DNA from 2 places in the Duganella sp. FT27W genome. Region 1 is predicted to be linked to the other one. Evidence: riboswitches for the same ligand, from Rfam matches in the RefSeq annotation. Region 1 holds a riboswitch; the other holds the start of a gene.
What was found. Region 1 has a riboswitch for thiamine pyrophosphate ahead of F8197_RS15455 (TonB-dependent siderophore receptor). Riboswitches for the same ligand answer to the same signal wherever they lie in the genome.
Positions count from the first base shown of each region.

Region 1 (14,697 bases):
CACGCGCCGGTGGCGGCAGGCCAAGATCGATATAAATGCCGTCCGGGTGCAGGATCAAACCAATGGGCAGGCTCGCGTCAGGCGCGGGTAGCGCGGACACGACCGATAGCGCTGCGGGTGCAACGTCTGGGACCACGATCTTCCTCCAAGGGGAACACGCGGCCGACGGGCATTGCGTGTAATAAACTAATATTACACATGATCAACCAAAAGAGAACGATTATCATGTTGAGTAATCGCCAATGTGATGCAATTGCCACACATTAATGTCATCCATGCAAAAACGCCCGCCGTGCAGAACACGGCGGGCGTCGGAATAACGGTAACTGTCGGTAGCGATGCAGGCGGAGGTCAGCGGCGCGGCGGCAGGGCGTAGACTTCGGCGCCGGCTTCGTTGATCTGGCGCCGCAGGTCGCGCCGTTCGTCGGCGGTCATGCGGCCCACGCGGCGGCTCATCTCGGCATTGCGGTTGTTCTCCTGCATGGCGCGACGCTGTTCCTCGGCACGCGACTCGTAGCTGCGCGGATCGAGCTGGCGCGACTGGTCCTGGCGCAGGTCTTGCCGCATGTCCTGCTGGCGCGGGGCGCTTTGCTGGCTGCGATTGTCACGATTGTCGTCACGGCGATCCTGGCCGGCGGAATGCGCGGGCAGTGCCGACAGCACACCGCAGCACACCACGACGGAAGCCAGGGTGGATCGAACGCAAAAAGATGCGCTTGCTGCCGCGTGTATTTTTTTGAGGTCGATGAACATGGCGTTCCTAAGAGGTGATTCCATGCCCGCAGTGTATGATGGTTTGCACGAGGGAGTAAGACCAATCGGGTAAAGTTTGTAACACTTTGTAATGGGTAAAAACAGACGTTTTCGTGACGCGAATATGACGTTACCATAGCAACATCAATAAGACAACTTGGCAAAGAAATGACGACGACTACGCTTGATTCCAACAACACTGGCGGCAGTAATACCGTCAATCAGCATGGCCATCAGGCCAAGATTATGGTAGTGGACGACGACGTGCGCCTGCGCGATCTGTTGCGCCGTTATCTCACCGAACAAGGCTTCAACGTCTTCACCGCCGAAAGCGCCACCGCCATGAACAAGCTGTGGCTGCGCGAGCGCTACGACCTGCTCGTGCTTGACCTGATGCTGCCCGGCGAGGACGGCCTGTCGATCTGCCGCCGCCTGCGCGGCGCCGGCGACCAGACCCCCATCATCATGCTCACCGCCAAGGGCGAAGACGTGGACCGCATCGTCGGCCTCGAGATGGGCGCCGACGACTACCTGCCCAAGCCGTTCAACCCGCGCGAGCTGGTGGCGCGCATCGGCGCTGTGCTGCGCCGCCGGGGTCCCGACGAAATTCCGGGCGCACCGTCCGAAACCCCGCAAACCTTCGAGTTCGGCCAGTTCGTACTGGATTTGGGCACGCGCACCCTGAAAAAAGCCGGCGAAACCGTGCCGCTCACCACCGGCGAATTCTCGGTACTGAAAGTATTCGCCCGCCATGCACGCCAGCCGCTGTCGCGCGAAAAACTGATGGAACTGGCGCGCGGGCGCGAATACGAAGTGTTCGACCGCAGCCTCGACGTGCAGATTTCGCGCCTGCGCAAGCTGATCGAACCCGATCCATCGAGCCCGCTGTACATCCAGACCGTCTGGGGCCTGGGCTATGTGTTCATTCCGGAGGGTCAGCCGCGCTAAGCGCGGGCTAGCGCATGAAGTCCAAGTCGAAGTCACCGCTCAAATGGTTGTTCACGCTCCGTCTCGCCAGCCTGAAAAGCGGTTTGTTCTGGCGTACCTTCATCCTGCTGGGCGCCCTTACCACCACCAGCATGACAGCCTGGGTGGGCATGATCAGCGTGGTCCAGCACGATCCGCAGGTGCAGCAGATCTCGGCGCAGGTGGTGTCGGTGGTCACCATCACCCATGCCGCCCTCACCCACTCGGCGCCCGAACTGCGGCGCGAACTGCTGTTCGACCTGGTATCCAACGAAGGCATCCGGGTGTTCACGCTGGAAGCCGACGACCAGGTTGATCCCCCGCCCGACAACGCGCTCATGCCCGACATCCAGAAGCTGGTGCGCGCCAAGCTTGGACAGGACACGCGCTTTTCGTCCAAGGTCAACGGCGTCTCCGGCTTCTGGGTGTCGTTCAAGATCGACGACGACCAGTACTGGCTGATGCTCGAACGCGAGCGCATTCGCGGCCTGACCGGCATCCAGTGGCTGGGCTGGGCCAGCGTGGTGTCGCTCATTTCGCTGCTGGGCGCAGCCTTCATTTCCAGCCTGGTCAACCTGCCGCTGCGGCGCCTGACCAAGGCTACGCGCGCTTTTGCCCAAGGCATGCGCCCCGATCCGCTGCCTGAAAAAGGCCCGAACGAAATCCTCGAAGCGAACCGCTCGTTCAACCAGATGGTGCTGCAGTTGCAGCAGGTGGAGTCGGACCGCGCGGTGATCCTGGCCGGCATTTCGCACGACCTGCGCACCCCGCTGGCGCGCATGCAGCTCGAAGTGGAAATGGCCCATCTGTCGGACGAAGCGCGCGAAGGCATCCAGTCCGACATCGGCCAGATGGACGCCATCATCGGCCAGTTCCTCGATTACGCCAGGCCCACCGAAGCGTCGAGCTTCATCAACGTCGATATCAGCGAACTGCTGGCCGATGTCGCGCACGACGCCGCGCGCATTCCCGATGTGCGCGTCAAGACCGACATCGCACCTGGCTTGCACGCGATGGGCAACGCCACCGACCTTAAACGCGTGATCAACAACCTGGTGGAAAACGCGCGCCGCTACGGCAAGACACCCGACCAGGACATCACCGAGATCGATATCGGCTGCAGCATCAAGGGCGTGGGTGCAGCCAGCCGGGTGGTGATCGAGGTGCAGGACCACGGCGCCGGCGTGCCCGACGACCAGATCGGCCAACTGCTCAAGCCCTTCACCCGGCTCGATACGGCGCGCGGCCAGGCCAATGGCGCCGGCCTGGGGCTGGCCATCGTGGACCGCGTATTGCAGCGCCATGGCGCCGAACTGAGGGTACGCAATCGCGACGGCGGCGGCCTGGCGATCCAGATCCTGATGAAAGCAGCATGAGACATTCGACCTTGATGACCGCCGCGCTGCTTGCCGGCGCACTCGCCACGCCAGCCTGGGCAGCAAAACCCGCCATGCCGCTGCAGCAACGCGAGCCGACCACCGAAGAGCGCACGTCGTTCGAGGCATTTTTCAGCACCCGCCAGGCGGCCGCGCCGCAAGGACCGTGGGCCACGCCGCCGTTGTTCGCCCCCGCTTTCGAGGTAGAACGCCATGGCAACAAACAGCCGTGGCGCGTGATCGCGCGCGTGGACTCGTCACCGCGCCGCTCGCACCCGGACCTGTGCCGGCAAATCCGCTCGAGTTTTATTTATGACGCCAAGGCCCCCGTGGGCGAGCGCTGGCAGGATGCAGCCGAGACGCCGCGCTGGTACATATGGCTGGCCACGCCCACCGTGCCCTGCGCGGCAGCGCGCTACACCACCTTGCAGGACCCGAAGGTGGCGGACGTGGACGCCGTGGCGCTGCTGCGCCAGCACCGTGATTTGCTGGGCCGCGCGCGCCTGCTGTTTGCCGGCAATTCGCAATGCGCGCCGTATCGCGCTCTGACGTACCGGCTGGCCGCGCTCGAGCCGGCGGCGCCCGTCGCCGGCGCGCCGCTGATGCTGGGCATGGTGTTCGAGAGCGACCGCGATACCGTGGCGCGGGTGGCGGTGCGCAAAAGCCGTGGCGAATACACGGCGTGGAATGTCGGCTGCAGCTGAGTGAGCAGCCGGATCAGACTGATTTGCGGTTGAGCGGGTGGTCGGCGCCAACCAGCAGCTTGGTCAGCAGCAGCTCGGCCGAACCGTAGCCGTACAGCGAATCGGCCTCGAAGCCGACGGTTTCGTAAGGCACCGACTCCTCGCGCTCGGAGCGGGCCGGATCGTTGCTGGAGTAGGTGACGCGCCAGGCGCGCTTGAGAGCGTCGGCCCGGCGCAGGAACTGCGGCATCGGCCACTGGGCGGGATCGAAAGCTTCGAGTTCGCCCAGCACGCGCCAGTGGCCACTGACCAGCGCCATGTCGCCAACCCGCAGTACCTTGACCGCGTCTTGCGCGGTCAACGAGGCAAGCTGCGCCAGGTCGGGCAAACCATCTTGCCGGGGACCGAACAAATAGGCCAGCATGATCTTGCTGCCCGGCGACAAACGCGCCACCAGGCCGGCGCCGTAACCACCATCGAGCAATGGCACGGCGAAAAAACTACCTTCTTGATACGACTGCCTCATTCCCATCCTTTCACTGCACGTTGCGGACGGTCTTGCTTGCATTGCCGGGCCCGCCTCGCTGGCGCCTTGCGGCGCAAAAGTGGCAGTGTAGCGAGGCGGCGCCGATTGTGGCGCACGCGTGACGCAGGCGTCACAATCGCGCTGGCGGTCCCACGATGCGGCCGTTCAATGATGACGTTTGTGTTACACTCGCGGTTCGCTAGGGGTCCTGGAATTGTTTCCGGGTGAGAGATACCCTTCGTACCTGATCTGGATAATGCCAGCGAAGGAAAGCGCAAAAGTCGGTCTCCTCCCCTCCTTTGATGGCTCTCTTCGCGGCTTCCGGCCGAACAAGTAGAGAGCAGACATGTACAAACCCAACCTTGCCGTATCCGTCATCGCCGTAGCGGTGTTCAACTCCTTTGCCGGCGCCGCCATGGCCGAGGAAGCCGACCAGGCGCTGCCCGAAGTCGTCGTCAGTGCCACCAAGACCCGCGCCAGCACCGCCTCGATCGGCGGCTTTTCCAATGCGCCGCTGCTGAGCACCCCGGCCTCGCTCAACGTGATCACGTCGCAGCAGATGCTGGACCTGCAGATCCGCTCGACCACCGACGCCGCGCGCTACGACGCCAGCCTGTCCGACGCCTACAACGCGGTCGGGTATGCCGAGCAGTTCTCGATCCGCGGCTTCAAGCTCGATAACGGCACCAGCTACCGCAAGGACGGCATGACGATTGCCGGCGATACCCAGATCGCGCTGGAAAACAAGGAACGACTCGAAGTACTGAAAGGCCTGTCCGGCCTGCAGGCCGGCGTGTCCGCGCCCGGCGGTGTGCTCAACTACGTGACCAAGCGCCCCACCGACAACCCGATCCGCATGGTGGTGCTCGAAACCCGCGAGCGCGGCACGCTGTACGGCGCTGCCGATGTCGGCGGCCGCTTCGAGGACACCCGCTTCGGCTATCGCGTCAACGTCGCTGCCGAGCGCCTGCGCTCGATCGTCAAGGGCGCCGACGGCAATCGCAAGTTCATCTCGGGCGCATTCGACTGGCGCATCTCGCCGCAGGCGCTGCTGCAAATCGACGCCGACTACCAGCGCAAGTCGCAGCTGACCGCACCCGGCTTCCAACTGCTCAACAACACCACGCTGCCGGCAATCGATGCCGACACCATGCTCAACGACCAGCCGTGGGCGCGACCGGTCGAAACCATCAGCAGCAATATCGGCGCCCGCTTCGAGTACACGTTCTCGCCCGAGTGGAAAGCCACCGTCAGCGCCAACCAGAACACCTTCAAGCGCGACGACTACACGGCCTTCCCTTACGGTTGCGGCGCGCAGGACCTGTACCCCGGCTTCTGCGGCAATGGCGACTACGACGTATATAACTACATCAGCGAAGGCGAGAAGAAGTCGCCGTTGACGGTGCAGGCGCTGTTGCAGGGCCGCTTTGCCGCCGGCGCGATCGAACACGAGGTCACGTTCGGCAGCTCGCTGATGCGCAACCGCGAAAAATGGGGCGACGACCTGTACGATTACTCGGGCACCAGCAATATCTACCACCCGGTGATCGTGCCGCCAGCACCGGGCACCAGCGGCCCGGTGTCCGAGCGCCGCTACACCAATGAACGCTCGCTGTTCGCCCAGGATATCGTCAGCCTCACCGAACAACTGAAGCTGCATGCCGGTGCGCGCTACGTGCAGGTGCGCCGCAACCAGTACGTCGGCGAAAACGAGGCCGGCGTGATCCAGCCCAACGCCCTGACCGATGCCGGCTTCTGGCTGCCCAGCGTGGCGCTGGTGTACAGCCTGCGTCCGAACGTCTCACTCTACACCTCGTATGCGCAAGGCCTCGAGCATGGCGGCGTGGCGCCCAAGGGATCATTGAATGAACGGCAGGCGCTGGAACCGGCAAAGTCGAAACAGGTGGAGCTCGGTGTCAAGGCCGACATCCGCACCGACCTCAGTGCCACGCTGGCGCTGTTCCAGATCCGCAAGGGCCTGGAATACGTCGACAACGCGTCCAATATGTTCGTGCGTAACGGCGAGGCAGAAAACCGTGGCCTGGAAATGGGCCTCAACGGCCGCGCCTCGCGCGAACTCACCGTCGGTATCACCGCCACGGGGCTGAGCACCAGGCAAAGCGGCACCGGCTCGGCCAGCCTGGACGGAAAGCGCGTGACCAACGTGGTGGCGTTCAAGTCGTCGGTGTATGCCGACTACGCGGTGCCGCAGGTACAGGGACTCAATGTGAGCGCCAACTGGCAGTATTCGGGCAAGAAGGCCTTCGATGCCGAGAACACGGTGTTCGTGCCCAAGTACCACCTGGTGAACTTTGCAGCAGCGTACTCCACCCGCATCGGCGGCGTGGCCACTACCCTGCGCGCCGGCATCGACAACGCCTTCGACAAGTTCTACTGGCGCGATGTCACGCCCGACCTGGGCGGCTACCTGATCCCGGGCGCGTCGCGCACCGGGCGTGTGTCGGCGCAGTTCGACTTCTAAGGTAAGTAGCGCCTGGCCTGTACCAGGCGCGCTTCGGGCGTGCCCGTGACCAGCAGGTAGTGAATGGCACGCCTTTTCAATTCTTCCATCAACATCGCGTTGATGGTCACGCTCACCTGCTCCGATTCGCGTTGCAGGCCGTCCGCTTCCCACGGAATATCGGACGCGGTCACCAGCGTAACAGCGTAGTCGCGCTGGTGGCGGTCGGCCAGCAGCGCCAGTTCGGCGTCGATCCCTTGAAAATAATGGCGGCTGTACACGGCCGTCATCAACGGCGTGGTGTCGCAGAACAGGTAACGGTGCGCCAGCGGCGCCGCGATGGCCTCGCGCGCCAGCTGGGTGCGGGCGATATGGATCTGGTCCTGCGCGACCGGAATGCGCTGCTCGGTATCGACAAACTCCCGCAGGTATTCCGGCACCCACACGGTGCCGTAGTCGCGCGCCAGGGCCGCCGCCAGCGTGGTCTTGCCCGACGATGCCGTGCCCAGGATGGCCACTTTCACCGGCAACGCTTGCTCCCCCAGGCCGACATTCACTCCAGCACCAGCCGGCGTCCGCCGCCGCCATCATTGCCCCCGCCGCCGGTGGGCATGCCGGCCGACTGCTGCCAGGTGCGCAGTCCCACGATTGCCATGCCCACGAAGATCGCGTACAGGATGGCGGTGAGCATCAGGTTCTTGTGCAGGTACAGGCCCACGTACAGCACATCGACAATGATCCACACGTGCCAGTTTTCCACCTTTTTGCGCGACAGCAGAAGCTGTCCTACCAGGCTGCCGGCGGTAAGAAAACCGTCCGAGTGCGGCACGTCGGTATCGGTCCACGTCTTGAGGAACATGGCCAGCAGCACGAAACCGGCAAACCAGCCGCCGACCGCCAGCCAGCGCCCGCGCGCATCGAGCGCGGTGACCGGCAATGCGGCATGATGGCCATCGCCACGCAGCCACTGGCGCCAGCCGTAGATCGATACCGCGATGAACACGAACTGCAAGCCCATGTCGCCGTACAGGCGCGAACCGAAGAACACCATCGCGTAAGTGGCCGACGAGACGATCGCGAACAGCCAGGCCCAGTGGCTCTGGCGGATGTTGAGCCACACCGTAACCACCGCCAGCACGAACGACAGCAGCTCGAGCGGCGTCGTGACGAACACCGCCAGGTGCAATGGCAGGTTCATATACACGAGCAGGTCTGTCAGTGCGTGCATGGTTTACTTCGCGGCCTTGGTTGGATACTTGATGGTCATTTCCTGCAGCAGGTTGTCGGCATGGTCCACCTCCGTCATGATCCACAGCATATACCGGATATCCATGTGGATGGCGCGGGTGATCTCCGTATCGAAGTACCAGTCCTTGGTGATCGACTCGTAGGTGGAGTCGAAGTTCAGACCGATCAGCTCACCGTTGCGGTTCATCACCGCCGAGCCGGAATTGCCACCCGTGGTGTCGGCGCTGGTGAGGAAGTCCACCGGCACCGTGCCCAGCACCGGATCCTTGAACTGGCCGTAGCGCTTGGCCTTGATCGCGTCGAGCAGCTTTTGCGGCGCATTGAACGGATCCTTGCCCGTGTGCTTCTGGACGATGCCTTCCACCGTGGTAAACGGCCCCTTGGTGATGCCGTCGGCCGGCGAGTATGGCGCCACGGTACCGTAGGTCACGCGCAGCGTGGAGTTGGCGTCCGGGTACACCGGCTTGCCCTGCGATTTCTTCCACGCGATGACGGCCGCCATGTATTGCGGGATCACGCGTTCGAGATTGCCGTCCAGTTCAGCGCGGCGATCCTTGAGCGACTGCGTCACGCCGTCGAGCTTTAACGCCAGTTGCAGGAAGGCGTCGTTCGAGGCCTTTACGGCAGCGGCGTCCTTGCCCATCCAGCCCACCCGCTTGGCGGTGTCGCCCAACTCGGTGTTGGCGTACAGCGCGGCCACGGCGTCCGGCGCCGGCAGCAAGGCGTCCAGGCCCTGCACGTGCAGGGATTTTGGCAGCTTGGCGTAGCGTTGCAGGGCAGCGGTGAAGCGCGCCTGGTCCACGCCGGCCACGTACGATTGCTCGAGACGGTTCAGGCGCGCGCGGATCATGTTCTGGTCGCGCTGCTGGTAACCCACTTCGCGCTCGGCATCGGGTTTGGCGCCTTCGTTGGCCAGGCGTACCAGGGTGGTAGCGCTTTTCAGCAGGTCGCTGGTGAACGCCACGCCGTGGCCGAATTCTTCGTCGGACAAGGCGATGTCGGCAGCGATCACGCTATCGAGTTCGGCCAGCAGTTGCGGCGACTTGCCCGGCTGTTTGGCGTACCAGGCGCGGAACTCGGCATCCTGCGCATCCTTGATGGCAGCGATGTCCTTGCGCGCGAAACCGTCGGACAGGCCCTGCGCCTTCTTCATCACGTTGTTGAGGCTCTTGGCCACGCTGGCGTAGCGCACTTCGTTGGCCGGGCTGCCTTTGGTCGATGCGGCAATCACGTCGAGGTCGGCCTGGATTTCGGCCACGCGCTGCGGGAACGTCACGTCGCGCGCGGCGCGCACTTCGGACGGCAGCTTGTAGCGGCTGGTGCGGCCCGGGTAGCCGGCCAGCAGCACCGGGTCGCCGTTTTTCAGGCCGGCGGCCGACACCACCAGGAAGTCCTTCGACTGGTAAGGCACGTTGTCCGGCGACGGATCGGCCGGGCGGCCATCCTTGCCCACGTAGGCGCGCAGGAACGAGTAGTCGCCGCCCTGGCGCGGCCATTCGTAGTTGTCGATGTCGCCGCCGAAATTGCCGATCATGTCGGCCGGCGCGTACACCAGGCGCACGTCGCGGATCATCATCTGGCGGATGCGATAGTATTCGAGGCCGCGATGGAAGGCCGGCACCGAGCAGCGATAAGCTTTATCGCTTTCGCATTCGGCGATCAAGACCTTGATGGCTTTTTCAACCGCATCGTGGCGCTGCTTGCCGGTCATGGCCGGCGTGACGTTTTTCAGTACGCGCGCGGTGACGTTTTCCACCTTGTCGGTGACGTAAACGAGCGTGTTCGGACCGCCCGGCAACTCTTCCGCGCGGGTCTTGGCCAGGAAGCCGTTTTCGATGTAATTGTGTTCGGGACTCGAGTTGCGCTGGATGGCGCCATACGCGCAGTGGTGGTTGGTGACCACCAGGCCGGCGCTGGAGACGAACGATGCCGAGCAGCCGCCCAGCGAAACGATGGCGCTCATCGGGTGCTTCGACAGGTCGGCCAGTTTTTCGGCGGGGATGGCGATACCGATCTTTTTGAGTTCGGATTTCAGCTGCGGCAGCTGGTATGGCTGCCATTGGCCTTCGTCGGCCCGCGCCGACGTGGCTGCCGCGCAGATCATGGCGACAGACATTGCGAGTTTTTTTAACAAGATTGAGCCCCTGGTTGAAAGTCAGCGGCAGTATATTCCTTTTCCCGCGTCAGCTCCATACCAGGTCGATGCACAACGTGAGCCGGCAACCGCCGCCGGCCAGGTATGGCGCCACCTCGAGGTGGCCGCCCAGCGCCTGCACCCGCTGCGCCATGCCGATCAGGCCGAACGAGTCGCTCTTGGCGCGTTCTTCCGGCGCCAGGCCGATGCCGTTGTCGGCCACGGTGAAAGTGAGCCGCCCTTCGCGCACCGTGAGCGCAATCGCCACATGGGTGGCCTTGGCGTGGCGCCGCACGTTGGTCAGCGCCTCCTGCAGGCTGCGGAACAGCACGATCTCCACTTCCGGACCGATGGCCGCAAATTCGGCTTCGGGCGGCAACGACAGGTCGCAGGCAATGCCGCTGCGCTTGCGGAACTCGGCCGCCTGCCATTCGAGCGCTGCCTGCAAGCCCAGGTCCAGCACGGCCGGGCGCAGGTCGTTCATGATGCCGCGCACGCTGCGGATGGTGGTATCCACCTGGTCGAGCGCGCACTGGGTGCGCCGGTGCAGGCGCGGATGGCGGCTGCCGGTACGCACGGCCAGCAGCGAGATGTCGATGCGCAGCGCCAGCAGGTTCTGTCCCAGCTCGTCGTGAACGTCGCGCGCAATGCGCTTGCGCTCCTCCTCCTTGACCGACTCCAGGTGCGCGGCGAGCTTGCGTAGCTGTTCGCGCGACTGGAACAGCGCGGCCTCGGTGCGCTTGCGCTCGGCGATTTCCATGGTCAGCAGACGGTTGGCGGCGGTCAGCTCGGCAGTGCGCGCCGCCACCCGCGCATCGAGGTCGCGCGACAGCGCCAGCAAGTCGGCATCGGCGCGCCGCCGCGCCGTCACATCGGAAAACACGCCAATGTAGCGGCTGATGGCGCCCTGCTCGTCGTGGATCACGGTGAGCGACATGCTGGCCACCCACGGCGTACCGTCGCGCCGGCGGTTGTGCACGTCGCCTTCCCACTTGCCTTCCGTGCGCAAGCGCTGCATCGCGTCCGCGTGATAGCCGGGAGCATGGGCGCCGGGGTGGCCGAGGAAACGCGGATTGCGCCCCAGCGCTTCTTCCACCGCATAGCCGGTAATTGCGGTAAAGGCGCGGTTGACGGCGACGATATCGCAATTGGCATCGCACACCAGGACGCCCTCGCCCATGTGGTCAAGCACCTGGAACGCGCGCTGGCGCGCTGCCTCGCGCGCGCGGTCGCTGCCGATGTCAGTGAGGATCACGCGGAACTTGCGGGCGCCGGGATCGAGGTTGACGTCCAGGTGGACCTGGCGGCCCTCCCCGCCGCCGTTACCGGGCTTGCGCGGATCGAACAGCGGCAGCTCCAGGGTGCCGCGCTGGCTGTGTTCGAGCACCCCGGCCAGGAACCGCCGCAGGACGGCCTGCGCCGATGCCGCCACGAACTGCTCGAAGCGCCGGCCCGGCAGCGCATCGCGCGGCAGTCCGAGCAGCTCGCCGGCCGCGACATTGGCGCGCGTGATGCCGCCTTCGGCATCGAGCGACAGGTAGCCCACCGGGGCCTGGTCGTACAGCACGGCATAGCGCTCGCGCCCTTCTTCGGCCTCGTCGCGTTCCGACTGCAGCTCGGCCAGGGCAAGGGTTTGCATGTCAAGCTCGATCTGGCTCACCTGCAGCTCGTGCCAGTGGCGCAGTGCGTCGCTGTCGGCGCCCGGCGGCGCCTGCACGCCGCTCGATGCCATCGCCGCCACCGCCTGCTCGGCAGCTTCGCGCAACTGGTCGGCCGCCAGCGGCTGGCGCGGCGATCTTTTCAGGTCACGCCGCGCCATTTTGCATCGACCGCAACTGCGCCTCCAGTTGCTTCGCCTCGGTGATGTTGATGAAGGTGACCACCACGCCGTCGATCACGTTGTCCACCGTACGGTAAGGCATGATGCGCACCGTGTACCAGCCGCCGCTGCGGGTAGGCACGTGCTTCTCGCACACCACCAGCGTGCGCAGCACGCCTTCGGCATCCGCTTCCAGGCCGGGGTAATCGAGGTCGCTGGCGATGTCGCTGAGCAGGCGCTGCACATCGCCGGGAATCAGTTTGTAGATGCGCGTGGCCTGGTCGGTGTAGCGGCGGATACGCAAGGCGTTGTCAAGGAAGATGGTGGCGATGTCGGTGCTGTTGAGCAGGTTCTTCATGTCGCCGTTGATCAGCGACAGGTCGTCCACCTTCGACTGCAGTTCGGCGTTGACCGTGTACAGCTCCTCGTTGAGCGACTGCATTTCCTCCTTGGAGGTGGTCAGTTCCTCGTTGGTCGATTGCAGCTCCTCGTTGGTCGATTGCAGTTCCTCGTTGGCGGACTTGAGCTCCTCGCGCGAGGCCTGCATTTCGTCGCGCACGGCCTGGATTTCCAGCCGCGCCTGCGCCAGTTGCTGCTCCAGTTCCAGCACCAGCGGCTGGGCTGGACGCGGACGGCGTTTTTGCGGCGGCAGCGCGCAACTGGTGAAAGTGACCATGACGGTACCGGCCAGCGGCCCGCTGCGCGGCATCGCTTCCGCCGTGATGTCGAGCGAACGCGCAGGGCGGCCGTTGGCGTCCTGCTGGATCAGGCCGCGCGTTTCCACCATCTGCTCGGCCTGCGTGGCGTTTTGCACCAGCGCCGCCAATTCGTGGCGCAGGCCATCGCGCGCCATGGCGTGAATATTCCAGTTGGCCTTGCCGGCCGCCGGCTCCAGGAACTCGCCGGTACGCCCGTGGATATAAAGAATATCGCCGTCTGCATTAAGCAGCACGGCTGCCGGCGAGTGCTTGCGCAACAGCTGTTGCTCGACCTGGGATTGCAGGTTTTCTTTCATGATGGCCTGGCCGATCTGAGGTGTGGCGGGCAGTGCCGCATTGGTGGCCCGCGTAGGGAAGTAGCTGGAAACGCGCCCGGGTTCTGCATCGAGCCGGCGGTACACGCGGCTGGTGCCGGGCAGCGGTGCGAACAGCTCGTGGAAGCGGCCTGGCGTATCGGCACTGCCCAGCACCAGCAGGGCGTTGCGCTTGAGCGCGTAATGAAATAGCGGAATCAGTTGCGCCTGCAGACGCGGCGTGAAATAGATCAGCAGGTTGCGGCAGCACAGGATATCGAGCTTGGTAAACGGCGGATCGGAAATCAGGTTCTGGCGCGCGAAGATGATGGAACTGCGCAAGTCCTTGCGGATACGGTAGCCGCCGTTGTCGGCCGGCGTGAAATAACGGCGCAGCCGTTCGGGCGCGATGTTGTCGGCAATAGCGGCATGGAACTGCCCCTGGCGCGCGCGGTCGATGGCGTCGCCATCGAGGTCGGTGGCGAAGATTTGCAGCGTGAAGCGCGTGGTCGGGCGTAACCGTTCGAGCACTTCGTCGAAGACAATGGCCAGCGAATACGCCTCCTCGCCGGTGGAGCAGGCCGGTACCCAGGCCTTGAACGCAGCGCCGTCCGGGTGCTCGGCCAGCAAGCGTGGCAGCGCCTGACTGCCGAGGTAATCCCACACGGCAGCATCGCGAAAAAAGCTGGTCACGCCGATCAGCAGCTCCTTGAACAGCAACTCGATTTCCTCCGGGTTGTCCTCCATCCAGCGCACGTAATCGGGCAAGGTGGCGCACTGGCGCAGCTTCATGCGGCGGTCGATGCGGCGCATTACGGTACTGAGCTTGTAATCGGCAAAGTTGGCGCCGGTGTGCTGGAGCAGCAGCTGGTACATCTGCTGCAAGGCCGCGCGCTGGTCGTCGGCCTGCATCAGCAGCGTGCCTGCCTGGTCGTTCGCGCGGCGGCGGCGCCAGTTGGCCACTTGCGCCGCCATCTCGGCCGGCAGCGCCACGATGTCCACCGCGTGCGCGGCAATCGCGCTGGCCGGCATGGGGTCGAAGCGCGCCGATGCCGGCAACTGCGCCATGGTGAGGCCGCCGGCATCGCGGATCGCTGCCAGGCCGATGGTGCCGTCGGCGCCGGCGCCGGACAGCGTAATGCCCACGGCATGATCACCGCAGCAAGCGGCGAGCGCGCGGAAAAAACTGTCGATCGGATGGCGCCCGTCGGCCGGCCGGACGGTAAAGCAACCGCGGTCGAAACCGCAAACGCCGCTGGCCGGCGCCACGTACACATGGTCGGCTTCCACCGCCGTACCATGCGCCAGCTCGACTACCGGCATGCGCGTCACGCGTTGCAGCAACTGCGGCAGGATCGACTGCTGCGACGGATCGCGGTGCTGCACCACCACGTAGGCAAAGCCGCTGGCAGGCGCCACGCTGGCCAGGAATTCGCAGATGGGATCGAAACCGCCGGCAGAAGCGCCGATGCCCACGACCGGCACCTGTCCGGCTTGAACGCACCCCTGCCCGCTGTCTGGTACAGCCGGGACTTCGGGGGAAGCGCTGGAGGTATTCATGGTGGCGTCCGGGCGCGGTGGCGTGGCGAAAAAGGATAGCTTGCCAGATTATTATAGCAAAGCGTCTTGCTTTTCCACCCCTGCCCTACGGCAGTCGCCGCGCCCGCAACGCTGGCCGGCCGCTACTGCGCCGCCACGTGCCAGCCGCCGCCGAGCGAC
Region 1 covers NZ_WHIV01000003.1:806,831-821,527, forward strand. The annotation lists gene F8197_RS15425 (flagellar assembly protein A) at 1-136, opposite strand, end outside; gene F8197_RS15430 (hypothetical protein) at 352-753, opposite strand; gene ompR (two-component system response regulator OmpR) at 1,000-1,701, shown strand; gene F8197_RS15440 (sensor histidine kinase) at 1,716-3,095, shown strand; gene F8197_RS15445 (hypothetical protein) at 3,092-3,799, shown strand; gene F8197_RS15450 (immunity 26/phosphotriesterase HocA family protein) at 3,813-4,346, opposite strand; TPP riboswitch at 4,496-4,592, shown strand; gene F8197_RS15455 (TonB-dependent siderophore receptor) at 4,651-6,786, shown strand; gene F8197_RS15460 (AAA family ATPase) at 6,783-7,322, opposite strand; gene pnuC (nicotinamide riboside transporter PnuC) at 7,319-7,963, opposite strand; gene F8197_RS15470 (S46 family peptidase) at 7,997-10,129, opposite strand; gene F8197_RS15475 (PAS domain S-box protein) at 10,197-11,966, opposite strand; gene F8197_RS15480 (CheR family methyltransferase) at 11,953-14,538, opposite strand; gene F8197_RS15485 (efflux transporter outer membrane subunit) at 14,661-14,697, opposite strand, start outside.

Region 2 (14,697 bases), on a different contig from region 1:
GCGGGGCATGGCCAGGCCGCCGCCGATGACCGGCGACGCCAGGTAGCTGATGTCGTCGCTGTCGCGCGCGCGCGCCCACAGTGCCAGGTTCAGCCGGCGGCTGCCCGCCCGCGCGGCGGCCACCGTGACAGGGGCCTGCGCGGGCGCCAGCACGCCGGTGCCGCACAGGATGAAGATCGCCTCGTACAGCAGGCGCAAGCCACCGCGCATCGGTACCGCGCGCTCGATTTCGGCCACGGTGCGCGGCTGGTGGTCTTGCAGCAGGTCGAGCAGCGGCGTGTAGGCGGCCTGGTTCAGCGCGATATCGAAGGTGCTGGTCCGCACCCGGAGTTCGACATCGGCGCGCGGCATCACCATCACCACGCGCTGGCCGCGCAGCGCGGCGTCGTGCTCGGCAGGAGCCAGGCGCTGCCGGTCGGCGCTCTTGACCCAGTAGTCGCGGCGGAAGTTCTGGTTCATCATCAAGTCGCGCACGCCCTGACACAGCACCGGGTCGGGCAATTGCGCCAGCAATGCACGTTGCGCTGCGCTCAGGTTGAGCAAGCCGATCTGGTCGAGGTGGTGGGCGTCACACGCGAATTCGAGGCCTGCCGCGCCCAGCGTGGCCGCCTGCTCGGCAAAACTGACCGGTTGCCAGTCCTGGTTGAAATATTCATGGGCCAGGTAGCGGCGGTCCTGCTGTTGCAGAGCTGCCACGCGTTCGGCCAGTTGCGGATGCGCTTCCAGGTAGGCGGGGCGGGTGGCCAGCAACTTGCCGGCGAACGCCAGTGCAGCGTCAATGCGGCGATCGATGCCGGCGCCCGGCGCCGTCATGCGCGCGGCATAGCCGCTCAGCAGTTCGCGCACCGGCACCATCGGTGCACCGCCGGGATGGCAGTTGTAACTCAGGTAGAGCACGCCGCCGGGTTTGAGCTTGCGTTGCACGAAGTCGAGCAGCAGCGCCCGGTTGTCTGGCGACACCCAGCTCCAGATGCCGTGCAGCGCGATGAAGTCGAAATCGGGCAGATCAGGGCGTGCGCAATAGTCGGCAAACGACTGGTCCACCAGTTGCGCGCCGCTGTCGGCCGCCTGCGCCAGGTGGGCGGCAAATCGGGCCTGCGACGGATTGAAATCGGTGCCGTACCAGGCGACGTTGCTGGCGGCCGCGTGGATGTTGGTGGACAGGCCCTGGCCGAAACCGAGTTCGCACGCGTGGCCGACCGTGGGCATGCGCACGCCGGCATGGGCCAGCGCCATGGCCGCGTGCAACGGACCGAGTTCGCGATAGTAGCCGTGGGTGTAGTCGATCCCGTCCACATAGCCACCGGTCCACTGCGTCATCGCTAGCCTTGTTAAAGGAATATCATATTATTCTAGCAGTGAAGGCTGGGCGCGTGGGCGAAAAAAAAGCCGCCCGCAGGCGGCTTTCGTGCCAGGATCAGGAATCAGGCCGCCGGCAGCTTGGCCAGTTGCTCGCGCATCTTGTCCAGCGTGGCCGAGAAGTTGGCAACGCGTTCCTTCTCCTGCGCCACCACTTCCACCGGCGCGCGGGCGACGAAACTCTCGTTCGACAGCTTGCCGTTGGCCTTGGCGATTTCGCCTTCCACGCGCGTGATTTCCTTGGCCAGGCGCTCGCGTTCCGCTTTCACATCGATCTCGACCTTGAGCATCAGCTTGGTCGTGCCGACAATTGCCACTGCTGCCGGCGAATCGGGCAGGGCATCGACGATCTGCACTTCGGCCAGCTTGCCCAGCGCCTGGATGTACGGCGCGCACAGTGCCAGCGCCTCTTTGTCGGCAGCGTTGGCCGGCTCGACGATCAGCGGCACGCGCAGCGACGGCGCCAGCTGCATTTCGCCGCGCAGGTTGCGGGTGGCGTCGATCAGCGATTTCAGTTGCAGCATCCACGCTTCAGCCGACTCATCGATATTGGCGGTGTTGGCGATCGGGTACGGCTGCATCATGATGGACGCACCGGTTTTGCCGGCCAGCGGCGCTACCGCCTGCCACAGCGCTTCGGTGACGAACGGGATGACCGGATGCGCCAGGCGCAGCACCACTTCCAGCACGCGCAGCAGCGTGTGGCGGGTGGCGCGTTGCTGCCCTTCGGTGCCGTGTTGTACCTGCACCTTGGCTACTTCCAGGTACCAGTCGCAGTACTCGTCCCACACGAACTTGTAGATGGTGGAAGCGATGTTGTCGAAGCGGTAGTCTTCGAAACCCTTGGCCACATCCAGCTCGGCCTTTTGCAGCAGCGAGATGATCCACTTGTCGGCGTTCGACAGGTCGGCGTCGCTGGCGCTGCAATCCTTCTCTTCCGTGTTCATCAGCACGAAGCGGGTGGCGTTCCACAGCTTGTTGCAGAAGTTGCGGTAGCCTTCGGCGCGGCCGAGGTCGAAGTTGATGTTGCGGCCCAGCGAAGCGTACGACGCCATGGTAAAGCGCACGGCGTCGGTGCCGTAGGCGGCGATGCCTTCCGGGAATTCCTTGCGCGTGGCCTTTTCGATCTTGACCGCGTCTTTCGGGTTCATCAGGCCGGTGGTGCGTTTGGCCACCAGCGCATCGATGCCGATGCCGTCGATCAGGTCGATCGGGTCGAGCGTATTGCCTTTCGACTTGGACATTTTCTGGCCGGTCGAGTCGCGCACCAGGCCGTGCACGTACACGGTCTCGAACGGTACCTTGCCGGTGAAGTGCAGGGTGAACATCACCATGCGCGCCACCCAGAAGAAGATGATGTCGAAGCCGGTGACCAGCACCGACGACGGCAAGAAAGCCTTCAAGTCAGGTGTTTCTTCAGGCCAGCCCAGGGTGGAGAACGGCACCAGCGCCGACGAGAACCAGGTGTCGAGCACGTCGGCATCGCGGCGCAGCGGACCGGTGCTGCCGGCCGCCTGCTGCTTGACCAGCGCTTCGGCTTCGGTCTTGGCGACAAAAATATTGCCGGCTTCGTCGTACCACGCCGGGATTTGATGGCCCCACCACAGCTGGCGCGAGATGCACCAGTCCTGGATGTTGTTGAGCCACTGGTTGTACGTGTTGCTCCAGTTTTCAGGGACGAACTTGATGTCGCCGCTGGCCACTTTTTCCAGCGCGGTTTCGGCAATCGATTTGCCGGGGAAGAACGTGCCTTCGGGCGCCGGTTTGCTCATGGCGACGAACCACTGGTCGGTGAGCATCGGTTCGATGACCACGCCGGTACGGTCGCCGCGCGGCACCATCAGCTTGTGCTTTTTGACTTCTTCGAGCAGGCCGGCCGCTTCGAGGTCGGCAACGATCTGCTTGCGCGCGACAAAACGGTCCATGCCGCGATATTGCTCGGGCGCTTCGTCGTTGATCTTCGCTTCGAGCGTGAAGATCGACAGCATCGGCAACTGGTGGCGCTGGCCGACCGCGTAGTCGTTCTGGTCGTGCGCCGGGGTGATTTTCACGCAGCCGGTACCGAACGCCTTGTCGACATATTCGTCGGCGATGATCGGGATTTCGCGACCGACCAGCGGCAGGGTCAGCATCTTGCCGACCAGCGCAGCATAGCGCTCGTCGGTCGGATCGACCGCCACGGCGACGTCGCCCAGCATGGTTTCCGGACGGGTGGTCGCCACGGTAATGGTGCCCGAGCCGTCGGCCAGCGGGTACTTGATGTACCACATCGAGCCGTCTTCTTCTTCCGACACCACTTCGAGGTCGGAGACGGCGGTGCCCAGCACCGGGTCCCAGTTGACCAGGCGCTTGCCACGGTAGATCAGGCCCTGCTCGTGCAGGCGCACGAAGACGTCGGTAACGACCTTCGAGCGGGTGTCGTCCATGGTGAAGTATTCGCGCTGCCAGTCGGGCGAGGCGCCCAGGCGGCGCATCTGGCCGGTGATGGTGGAACCCGATTTTTCCTTCCACTCCCACACGCGCTTGATGAATTCGTCGCGGCCGAGGTCGTGGCGCGAAATCTTTTGCGCGTCGAGCTGGCGCTCGACGACGATCTGGGTGGCGATGCCGGCGTGGTCGGTGCCGGGGATCCAGGCCGTGTTATGGCCCAGCATGCGGTGGTAGCGCGTCAGGCCATCCATGATGGTCTGGTTGAACGCGTGGCCCATGTGCAGGGTGCCGGTGACGTTCGGCGGCGGCAGCTGGATGCTGAAAGAAGGTTTGCCGGCGTCGAGGGTGGCGGTGTAGTAACCGCGCGATTCCCACTCCGTACGCCAGAATTGTTCAATGTCGGCAGGCTCGAAAGACTTGGCTAATTCCATGATTGGGCAGAGTAATGTGCGAAAACAGCCATTATAGATGACGCAGCCGCCGCTGCGCGCAGCGGCCTAACCCGGGTCTTCGGCCAGCCACCAGGCATTGCGCCCCGCCGCCTTGGCGCGGTACAGCGCCACGTCGGCCTGCTTGTAGAGCTGTTCGTGGCTGTGGCCGCGCTGGTGCACCGCCGCGCCCACGCTGGCGCTGATCTCGATCGTCGCCCCGGCGGGCAGCAGCAGCGGTTGGGCCAGGTCGTGCAGCATGCGCGCGCACATGGGCTCCAGGGTGGCGCGGTCGGTGGCCTGGCCCAGCAAGACGGCGAACTCGTCGCCGCCCAGGCGGAACACCCGGTCCGACTCGCGCACCGCCGCCAGCAGGCGTCCGGCGGCCGCCACCAGCAGGGCGTCGCCGGCGTCGTGGCCGTAGGTGTCGTTGACCGGCTTGAAGTGGTCGAGATCGATCAGCAGCAGGGTGAATGCCGGGCCGCCGCGCTCGGTCTGCGCCACCAGCAGGCGCAGCTCGTCGCTGAACAGGCGCCGGTTGGCCAGGCCGGTGAGGGCATCGCTGTAGGCCAGGGTTTCCAGCTGCGCCTGGGTGGCGCGTAGTTCGGCGGTGCGCGCTTGCACCATCGCCTCCAGTTCGCGCTGGCGCCGGCGCAGGTACCTGGTGCGTAGCTGCATCAGGCCGGCCAGCAGCGCCGCTGCCAGCAGCACCGCGCCCAGGCGCGCCCACGGTTGCTGGTGCCACGCGGTGAGCACCCGCACCGGCACCTCCAGCGGCGCCGACCATTCACCGCTGCGGTTCGAGCCGCGCAGCAGCAGCATGTAGTCGCCCGGCGGCAGGTTGGTATAACTGGCGCGGCGGGTGGCGGCGTCGGTGGCGATCCAGTCGCGATCGAAGCCCTTGAGCTGGTAGGCATAGCGGTTGCGTTCGGGCGCAGAATAGTCGAGCGCGGCGAATTCAAGCGAGAAGCCGCGCTCGCGTCCTTCCGGCGTGACCGTGATCGGCGCAGCCTTGCGGCCGGCGAGGTTGTAGATGCTGCCCGGGATTTCGCGGTCGCCCAGCAGGATGCGGGTGACCGCGACCGGCGGCGCGTAGCGCCATGGCGCCAGCGCGCGTGGACGCAACACGGTCAGGCCTGTCAAACCTCCGAACACCAGTTCGCCCGCAGCAGTCCGGGTGCCGGAATTGGTCCAGTACACGGGCACCTGCACGCCGTCGCCAGCACCGAGCGGCATGACCGCCAGGGTGCGCGGATCGATGCGCGCCAGGCCGGTCTCGGTGCTGGCCCAGATGGCGCCGTCGCCGTCCTCCAGCAGCTTGTTGACGCCATTGTCGGGCATGCCCTGCTGCCGGCCAAACCGGCGCATGCGCCGCCTTCCATCGGCATCGGTGCGTTCAAGCAGGATCACGCCGGTGCCGAAGTTCGACAGCCACAGCCGCCCCTGGCGGTCCACCAGCAACGACGACACGTAGCCGGGCGCCAGGCGGTCGGGCGTGGCCAGCTCGGTAGGAAGCACCTCGACGCCGATGGCGGCATGGTCGTAGCGGTCGAGCCGCGCTACCCCGGTGCGGGTGCCTACCCAGAGATCGTTACCGGCTGCCAGCAGGGCAGTGACGCGGTGGTCGCCCAGGCGCAGCATTTCGTGGCGCAGCAGGCGCAGCATGTCGCGTCCGCCAGGGGCCTGCAGCTGCAGCGCCCAGACGCCATCGAGACCGCCGAGCCACAGCACCCGGTCGCTCCAGGCCAGCGCCCACACTTCCACGTCCGGCCCGCGCCCTGGTACTGGCACCAGGCGTGCGCGGCGGCCGTCGGCGTCGGCGCGGTACAGGCCTTGCTGGGTGCCGAGGTAGATGTCGCCATCGGGGCCGGGCGCAATCGCCAGCACCCGGCCCTTGGCCAGGTCGGGCACGGTGGTCACGCGGCCACTGACCGGGTCGACGATCGCCACGCCACCGCCGGCAATCGACAGCCACATGCGTCCGTCCGGCGCCTGCATCATGGCCGGCACGCTCAGGATGCCGCTGCCTGCCTGGCCTAGGTGGCGCACCGTGGTGATTGCCCCGGTCACCGGTCCGTGCTGACTGACGCAGCCCATGGTGGCGACCAGCACGATGCCGCCGCGCTCGCGGAACATGGTCATGATGTTGTTGTCGGGCAGGCTGTCCGCCGCATCGGCGCTGTGGCGAATACGGCGCGAGGCGCCGCTGCGGGCATCGAATACCAGGATGCCGCCCGCACCGCCGTCGGTGCCGAACCACAGTTCGTCGGGCGCCACTTCGATGATCGCCGTCACGCGGTCGGTGGGCAGCGACGCCGCCGGCCCGTGCTCTTGCACGGGCGCAGCTTGCAGCGTTGCCGGGTCGAGCAGGAACGCGCCGTTGGCGCGGGTGCCGATCCAGATGCGGCCGGCGCTGTCCTGGAACAGCACAATGACCGCCAGCGCCGGCAACCCCGCGTCACCGAGGGCCACCGGCCGCAGGCGCCGCTGGGCGTCCAGCAGGAACAGGCCGCGCTCGGTGCCTATCCAGAGCCGGCCATCGGCGGCGCGCAGCAGCCGGTTGATACCGCCTGCCGGGATGGTACCCTCGGCATAGGTCAGGTGGCTGACCGCGCCGGAAGCGTCGATGCGGTCGATGCCGGTGCCATGGCCGACCAGCACCCCGCCGGTGCCGTCGTCGGCGATGGCGCTGCCATCGCCATTGGCCTGGCCGTCCATGCCGGTGCCGGTGCGATAGCGGACAAAGGTATCGCGCTCGGCATCGTAGCGCGCCACGCCGCCCGAATTCATGCCGACCCACAGCCGTTCGCGGCTGTCGATGTGCAGGCTCAGGATATAGCTGTCGGGCAGGGTGTCGCTCCGGTCGGGGTCGGCCAGGTACCGGATGTGCCGGGTGCCGTCCCAGCGCAGTAGCCCGGCCTGGGTACCGATCCACACAAATCCCTGGCGGTCCTGAACGATTGCTTCGGCGCCGGACATGTCGGCATGCTGGTGGTGCTTGAAAGCGGTATGCGCCAGGGGCGCCCAGCGCTCGGCACCTTGGGCTTGGGCCTCGGTGGCGCTGGCAAGGAGCAGCACGATGGCCGTGATCGCCAGCAGCAGCGCCCATGCAGCGTCCGCACTGCCGCGGGCGGCGCGCACCGGCAGGACGGAACAGCGGTAAGTATTGCTTCTTGGCATGAGGTCACTATACCCCAGCGTGGCGTGCTGGTTGTGGCGTTTTTGCTACGAGCACGCTGCTGTCAATACGGGGTCGCACAATCGGCATGGCGCGGTTATAATCGTCGCGCTGCCCGGTGACCTATGCCGGGCGGCACACGCTAGGGGTCCTGCGCACGGCATACAGCTGTGGCGCGGGTGAGAAATACCCTCCGAACCTGATCTGGATAATGCCAGCGAAGGGAAGCTCAGGACAACGCCGCCACGGTTTTTGTGGGTACTGGTGTCGTCCTACCTCCTTTGCTGGCTCCTGTAGCCAACCAAGGAGCCACATGAACGCCCACCAGAAATTCCTGTCCGCCACCGCCACGGTGGACCAGGCAGCAATCCACCCGCTGCCCAATTCCAGCAAAGTCTACATACAAGGCAGCCGTCCCGACCTGCGCGTGCCGATGCGCCGCATCACCCAGGCCGACACGCCCGCGTCGTTCGGCTTCGAGACCAACCCACCGGTGTACGTGTACGACACCTCGGGCCCATATACCGACCCCGAGGCCGTGATCGACATCCGCTCGGGCCTGGCCGCCACGCCGCGCCTGCCGTGGATACTCGAGCGCGACGATACCGAGGAACTGAGCGGTCCCACGTCCGAGTACGGTCAGGCGCGCCTGGCCGATCCGGCGCTGGCCGAGCTGCGTTTCAATTTGCACCGGCTGCCGCGCCGCGCACGGGAAGGGCGCAACGTCACCCAGATGCACTATGCCCGCCAGGGCATCGTCACGCCCGAAATGGAATACGTGGCGATCCGCGAAAACCTGCGCCGCCGCGAGTACCTGACCGAGTTGAAAGACTCCGGCCCGATGGGGCAGCGCCTGGCCGATTTGATGGGCCGCCAGCACCCGGGCCAGTCGTTCGGCGCCAGCATTCCGCTGGAAATCACGCCCGAATTCGTGCGCGACGAAATCGCCCGCGGCCGCGCCATCATCCCCGCCAACATCAACCACCCGGAAGTGGAGCCGATGATTATCGGTCGCAATTTCCTGGTCAAGATCAACGCCAATATCGGCAATTCGGCGGTCACGTCCTCGATCGGCGAGGAAGTGGAAAAGATGACCTGGGCCATCCGCTGGGGCGGCGACAACGTGATGGACCTGTCCACCGGCAAGCATATCCACGAAACGCGCGAATGGATCATCCGTAACAGCCCGGTGCCGATCGGTACGGTGCCGATTTACCAGGCGCTGGAAAAGGTCAACGGCAAGGCCGAAGACCTGACCTGGGAAATCTTCCGCGACACCCTGATCGAGCAGGCGGAGCAGGGCGTCGATTACTTCACCATCCACGCCGGCGTGCTGCTGCGCTACGTGCCGCTGACTGCCAAGCGCCTGACCGGCATCGTCTCGCGTGGCGGTTCGATCATGGCCAAGTGGTGCCTGGCGCACCACCAGGAATCGTTCCTGTACACGCACTTCGAAGAGATCTGCCAGATCATGAAGGCGTATGACGTGTCGTTCTCGCTTGGCGACGGCCTGCGTCCCGGCTCGATCTACGACGCCAACGACGAAGCGCAGCTGGGCGAACTGAAAACCCTCGGCGAACTCACGCAAATCGCCTGGAAGCACGACGTGCAGGTAATGATCGAAGGCCCCGGCCACGTGCCGATGCAGCTGATCAAGGAAAACATGGACCTGCAACTGGAACAGTGCCACGAAGCGCCGTTCTACACGCTGGGGCCCCTGACCACCGACATCGCGCCCGGCTACGATCACATCACGTCCGGTATCGGCGCCGCACAAATCGGCTGGTATGGTACGGCCATGCTGTGCTACGTGACGCCGAAGGAGCACCTGGGGCTGCCCGACAAGAACGACGTCAAGGACGGCATCATCACGTACAAGATCGCCGCGCACGCGGCCGACCTGGCCAAGGGCCACCCGGGCGCCCAGATCCGCGACAACGCCTTGTCGAAAGCGCGCTTCGAATTCCGCTGGGACGACCAGTTCAACCTGGGACTCGATCCCGACAAGGCGCGCGAATTCCACGACGAGACGCTGCCGAAAGACTCGGCCAAGGTCGCGCATTTCTGCTCGATGTGCGGCCCGCATTTCTGCTCGATGAAGATCACCCAGGAAGTGCGCGAGTACGCGGCGGCCAACGGCATGACCGACGGCGCTGCGCTGGCGCAGGGCATGCAGGTGAAGGCGGTGGAATTCATCAAGAACGGCGCCGAGCTGTATCGCAAGTTGTGAAGGGACGCTATCGATGATCGAAATCGAATTGAATGGCGCGCCGCACGCGGTGCCGGCGCGCCAGACGCTGGATCAGCTGGTCGATGGCTTGTCGTTGACGGGCCAGGCGCTGGCGCTGGCCGTCAACCGCGCGGTGGTGCCGCGCCAGCAGTGGCCGCAGCGCGAGCTGCAGCCGCAGGACAAAGTGGACATCGTGCGCGCCATCGGCGGCGGCTGAACATCAAGGAAGCTATATGAACCAAGACTTATTGACCATCGCAGGAAAAACCTATCAATCGCGGCTGCTGGTCGGCAGCGGCAAGTACCGGGACTTGCAGCAAACGCGCGAGGCCACCGATGCGGCCGGCGCGGAAATCATTACCGTGGCGATTCGCCGCGTCAACATCGGCCAGGACCCGAAAGCGCCGAGCCTGCTCGACGTGCTGCCGCCGTCGCAGTACACGATACTGCCCAACACGGCCGGCTGCTACACGGCCAGGGACGCGATCTACACGCTGCAAATGGCGCGCGAGCTTTTGAATGGCCACAAGCTGGTCAAGCTCGAAGTGCTCGGCGACGAAAAAACGCTGTTCCCGCACATGCCCGAAACCCTGGTCGCGGCCGAGGCACTCGTCAAGGACGGCTTCGACGTGATGGTGTATTGCAGCGATGATCCGATCCAGGCCAAAATTTTGGAGGACATCGGTTGCGTGGCGGTGATGCCGCTGGCGTCCCTGATCGGCTCCGGCATGGGTATTCTCAACCCGTGGAATCTGTCGCTGATCATCGAGCAGGCCAAGGTGCCGGTGCTGGTCGATGCCGGCGTGGGCACGGCGTCGGACGCGGCGATCGCCATGGAACTGGGCTGCGACGGCGTGCTGATGAACACGGCCATTGCCGGCGCCCGCGACCCGGTGCGCATGGCGCGCGCCATGAAGCTCGGCGTGCAGGCCGGGCGCGAAGCATTCCTGGCCGGCCGCATCGCCCGCAAGTTCGCCGCATCGCCGTCGTCGCCGATGGCGGGCCGGCTGGCATGACCGCCCGCGTGATGGCGCCCGCAAAGCCTGCGAAACATTACGGCATAGCGATGGCAGACGCGCGTGCGGGCATGGCTGGCGGCGTGCCGGCGACGTCGATGATCGGAACCGTTGGCGGCGCACTGGCGACGGCGCGCGCCGTGCCCGTTGCCGGGTCGACGACGTCGGCGACGCCGGCAACCGTGCGGCGCGCGCGCCAATGAGTGCGGTCACTGCGCCGGTCCGGCGTCCGTGCGTGCTGGTATTTGCCGGCCTCGATCCGTCCGGCGGCGCCGGCCTGGTGGCCGATGCGCAGGCGGTAGTGGCGCAGGGCGCGCATGCGCTTACCGTGTGCACCGCGCTCACGGTGCAGGATAACGACCGCGTGTACGCGGTCGAACCGGTGGCCGCCGACCTGGTGCTGGCCCAGGCGCGCGCGCTCACCGCCAGGATGGCAATCAGCGCGGTCAAGATCGGTATCCCCGGCAGCGCCGCCAACGCGCTGGCGATTGCCGACGTGATCCGCGCACTGCGGCGCACGCAGCCGCAACTGCCGGTGGTGCTGGACCCGGTGCTGGCCAGCGGCCACGGTGACGTGCTCACGCCCGGCGACGCGGTGGCCGCGCTGGCGCCGTTGCTGGCGCTGGTGACATTGCTCACGCCCAATGGACCGGAGGCTTATCGCCTCACCGGTATGGAAGAAGGTGTGGCGCAAGCGGCCATGCTGCGCGGCCAGGGCTGCCGCAACGTGCTGATCACGGGCGGCCACGACGATGGCCCGTACCTGCTCAACCGCAGTTACGGCGAAGTGGATCACCAATGGCAGTGGCAGCGCCTGCCGGGCCAGTTCCACGGCAGCGGCTGCACGCTGGCTGCCGCCATTGCCGGCCTGCTGGCGCAGGGGCTGCCCGTGATCGCCGCGCTGGAACAGGCCCAGTATTACTGTTTTACCGCGCTGCGCGACGCTTACGCGGTGGCCCCCGGCCAGCGCATGCCGCTGCGCTAATTTGAGAGGACTATCATGCAAGGACTTTACCTGGTCACCCCCAACTGGGACGACACCGACCAACTGCTGGCCGTGACCGAGCAGGCGCTGCAAGCTGGCAGTGACAACATCGCACTGGTGCAATACCGCCACAAGGACGCCGGCCCGGCCCGGCGCCGCGCGCAGGCCACGGCGCTGCTGGCGCTGTGCCGGCGCTATGGCGTGCCGTTCATCGTCAACGACTTTGTCGAACTGTGCCAGGAAATCGGTGCGGACGGCGTGCACCTGGGCGGCACCGACGCCGGCGTGGCTGCCGTGCGCGCGCAACTGGGCGCCGACAAGATCATCGGCGCTTCGTGCTACGGCGACCTGGCGCTGGCCGTGGCCGCGCAGAACGACGGCGCCAGCTACGTGGCGTTCGGCGGCTTTTATCCGTCGCTGGTCAAGAAATATGACTTCGTCACACAGCCCGAATTGCTCGACCAGGCGCGCGCCGTGATCCGCGTGCCGACCGTGGTGATCGGCGGCATGACCCCGCAAAACGCCGCGCCGCTGGTCGCGCGCGGGGCCGACATGGTGGCGGCAATCACCAGCGTTTATCAGGCCGACAGCGTGGCGCGGGCGGTGCACGCTTTTGCGGCGTTGTTTTCCAGGCCTGTAGTGGGGTAATGCTCCGTAGGAAAACCTTGAATGATGGAAGCTTTTCGGCTTTATAATGGGGTCGTTAGCAATAGCCCAAGGTTGCCGCCACATGCCCAATTCCCTGCCCCAGAAGCGTCCCATCCTGATTGTCGATGACGACCCGTTATTGCTCGATTTCCTGGGCGAAGTGCTCGGCCATGCCGGTTACGACATCCTCAAGGCCTCGTCGGCAGAGCAAGCGCTGCAACTGATCGCCCAGCGCGAGCCCGATATGGCGCTGCTGGATATCCACATGCCCGGCATGACCGGCCTGGAACTGGCCAAGCAGTTGCACGCCACCAGTTCGGTGCCGTTCATGTTCCTGTCCGGCCGTGGCGATGCCGATGCCGGCAAGCAGGCCGCCTCGTATGGCGCGGTCGGTTTCCTGGTCAAGCCGGTGGACGAGAAGCAGCTGATGCCGGCGTTTGCCGCCGGCCTGGCGCGCGCCGACGAAATCCGCCAGCTGCGCCGCACCGAGTTGAACCTGAACGCGGCGCTGGCCGCCGGCCGCGAAACCAGCCTGGCCGTGGGCCTGTTGATGTGCAAATTCCAGACCGACCGCAACACCGCGTTCGAAGTGTTGCGCGACCATGCGCGCTCGAACCGGCGCAAGGTCAACGAGGTGGCCGACCAGTTGCTGGCGGCCGAAGAAACCCTCAATGGCTTGCATGCTGCATTCAGCCAGCGTCTGAAAAAATAGACAGCAATGCCGTCGAGCTGCTTGCTCTACGGCATTTTTGTTGTACACTGTGAACTGTCTGCGGTATATCCATGCTGCAGCACGATGCAGCAGGCCGCGTGATCGCGCTCCGCCTGCCACCGTCCGGGCCGCCTTTTCCCTGCGCCCGTCCCCCAGTTCTCGGCCCAACTCCGCCGATCGTTTCCGTCAGTCTTGCTGACGGCTGTGATTTTTTGCGGAGACCGCCATGCCTTTCGATACTTCCAGCAACACCCAACGTTCCGACCAGGACCAGAGTGCCGCCATCGGCTTTTCCATCTACGTCACCGCCCCGCGCGTATTACACATCGACAGCGATGCCGACACCGCGCTGGTGCTGACCGCGCTGCTGGTGCCGGAAACCCGCGTCACCCACGTCACGACCATTGCTGCTGCCCAGGACTTGCTGCTGAGCGAGCAGTTCGCGCTGGTGGTGATCGATCCGGAGCTGCGCGATGGCGACGCGGGCCTGCTGCTCGACAACCTGCACCATTTGCAGCCGGGCGCCCGCGTGTTGGTGTATTCGGCGCGCCATCCCGAAGCCAACATCCCAGGCGGCGCCTTCCTGCCCAAGCCGTGGACGTCGCCGCGCCAGCTGTGGCGTACGGTTTCCGATTTGCTGGATCTGGGCAGCACCATGCCCGTGGAACCGCAATAAGGTAGCAAGCCCACAGATCGTCCCTGGCTTGTTATCATGGAGCATTCCAGATAACAGCCAGAGGACGAACGATGAAAACCAAAGCAGCCGTAGCATGGAGCGCGGGCCAGCCGTTGACGATCGAGGAAGTGGACCTGCAAGGCCCGCGCGCCGGCGAGGTGCTGATCGAACTCAAGGCCACCGGCATCTGCCATACCGACTACTACACGCTGTCCGGCGCCGATCCGGAAGGCATTTTCCCGGCGATTCTCGGCCATGAAGGCGCGGGCATCGTGGTCGATGTCGGCCCCGGCGTGACCACCCTGAAAAAAGACGACCACGTCATCCCGCTGTACACCCCTGAATGCCGCCAGTGCAAATTCTGCCTGTCGCGCAAGACCAACCTGTGCCAGGCGATCCGCTCCACGCAAGGGCGGGGCCTGATGCCCGATGCGACCAGCCGCTTCTCGCTCGACGGCAAGCCGCTGTTCCATTACATGGGCACCTCGACCTTCTCGAACTACATCGTGGTGCCGGAAATCGCACTGGCGAAGATCCGCGAAGACGCGCCGTTCGATAAAGTTTGCTACATCGGTTGCGGCGTGACCACCGGCGTGGGCGCCGTGGTGTTCTCGGCCAAGGTGGAAGCGGGCGCCAACGTGGTGGTGTTCGGCCTGGGCGGCATTGGCCTGAACGTGATCCAGGCGGCCAAGATGGTTGGCGCCGATAAAATCATCGGGGTCGATATCAACCCGAACCGCCAGGAAATGGCGCGCAAGTTCGGCATGACGCATTTCATCAACCCGAAAGACACGCCGAACGTGGTCGACCACATCGTGCAACTGACCGACGGCGGCGCGGATTACAGTTTCGAGTGCGTGGGCAATACGCAACTGATGCGCGAAGCGCTCGAGTGCACCCACAAGGGTTGGGGCCAGTCGTTCATCATCGGCGTGGCGGCGGCGGGCCAGGAGATTTCCACCCGGCCGTTCCAGCTGGTGACGGGCCGCGAGTGGAAAGGTTCTGCTTTTGGTGGCGCCCGTGGTCGTACCGACG
Region 2 covers NZ_WHIV01000007.1:114,180-128,876, forward strand. The annotation lists gene F8197_RS27810 (class I SAM-dependent methyltransferase) at 1-1,320, opposite strand, end outside; gene F8197_RS27815 (valine--tRNA ligase) at 1,425-4,220, opposite strand; gene F8197_RS27820 (diguanylate cyclase domain-containing protein) at 4,287-6,878, opposite strand; TPP riboswitch at 7,530-7,638, shown strand; gene thiC (phosphomethylpyrimidine synthase ThiC) at 7,709-9,625, shown strand; gene thiS (sulfur carrier protein ThiS) at 9,639-9,842, shown strand; gene F8197_RS27835 (thiazole synthase) at 9,859-10,641, shown strand; gene F8197_RS27840 (hypothetical protein) at 10,638-10,844, shown strand; gene F8197_RS27845 (hydroxymethylpyrimidine/phosphomethylpyrimidine kinase) at 10,841-11,626, shown strand; gene thiE (thiamine phosphate synthase) at 11,642-12,274, shown strand; gene F8197_RS27855 (ANTAR domain-containing response regulator) at 12,357-12,986, shown strand; gene F8197_RS27860 (response regulator) at 13,213-13,662, shown strand; gene F8197_RS27865 (S-(hydroxymethyl)glutathione dehydrogenase/class III alcohol dehydrogenase) at 13,734-14,697, shown strand, end outside.
Region 2: linked by a shared signal. The riboswitch ahead of thiC (phosphomethylpyrimidine synthase ThiC) and the one ahead of F8197_RS15455 (TonB-dependent siderophore receptor) in region 1 are both predicted to bind thiamine pyrophosphate.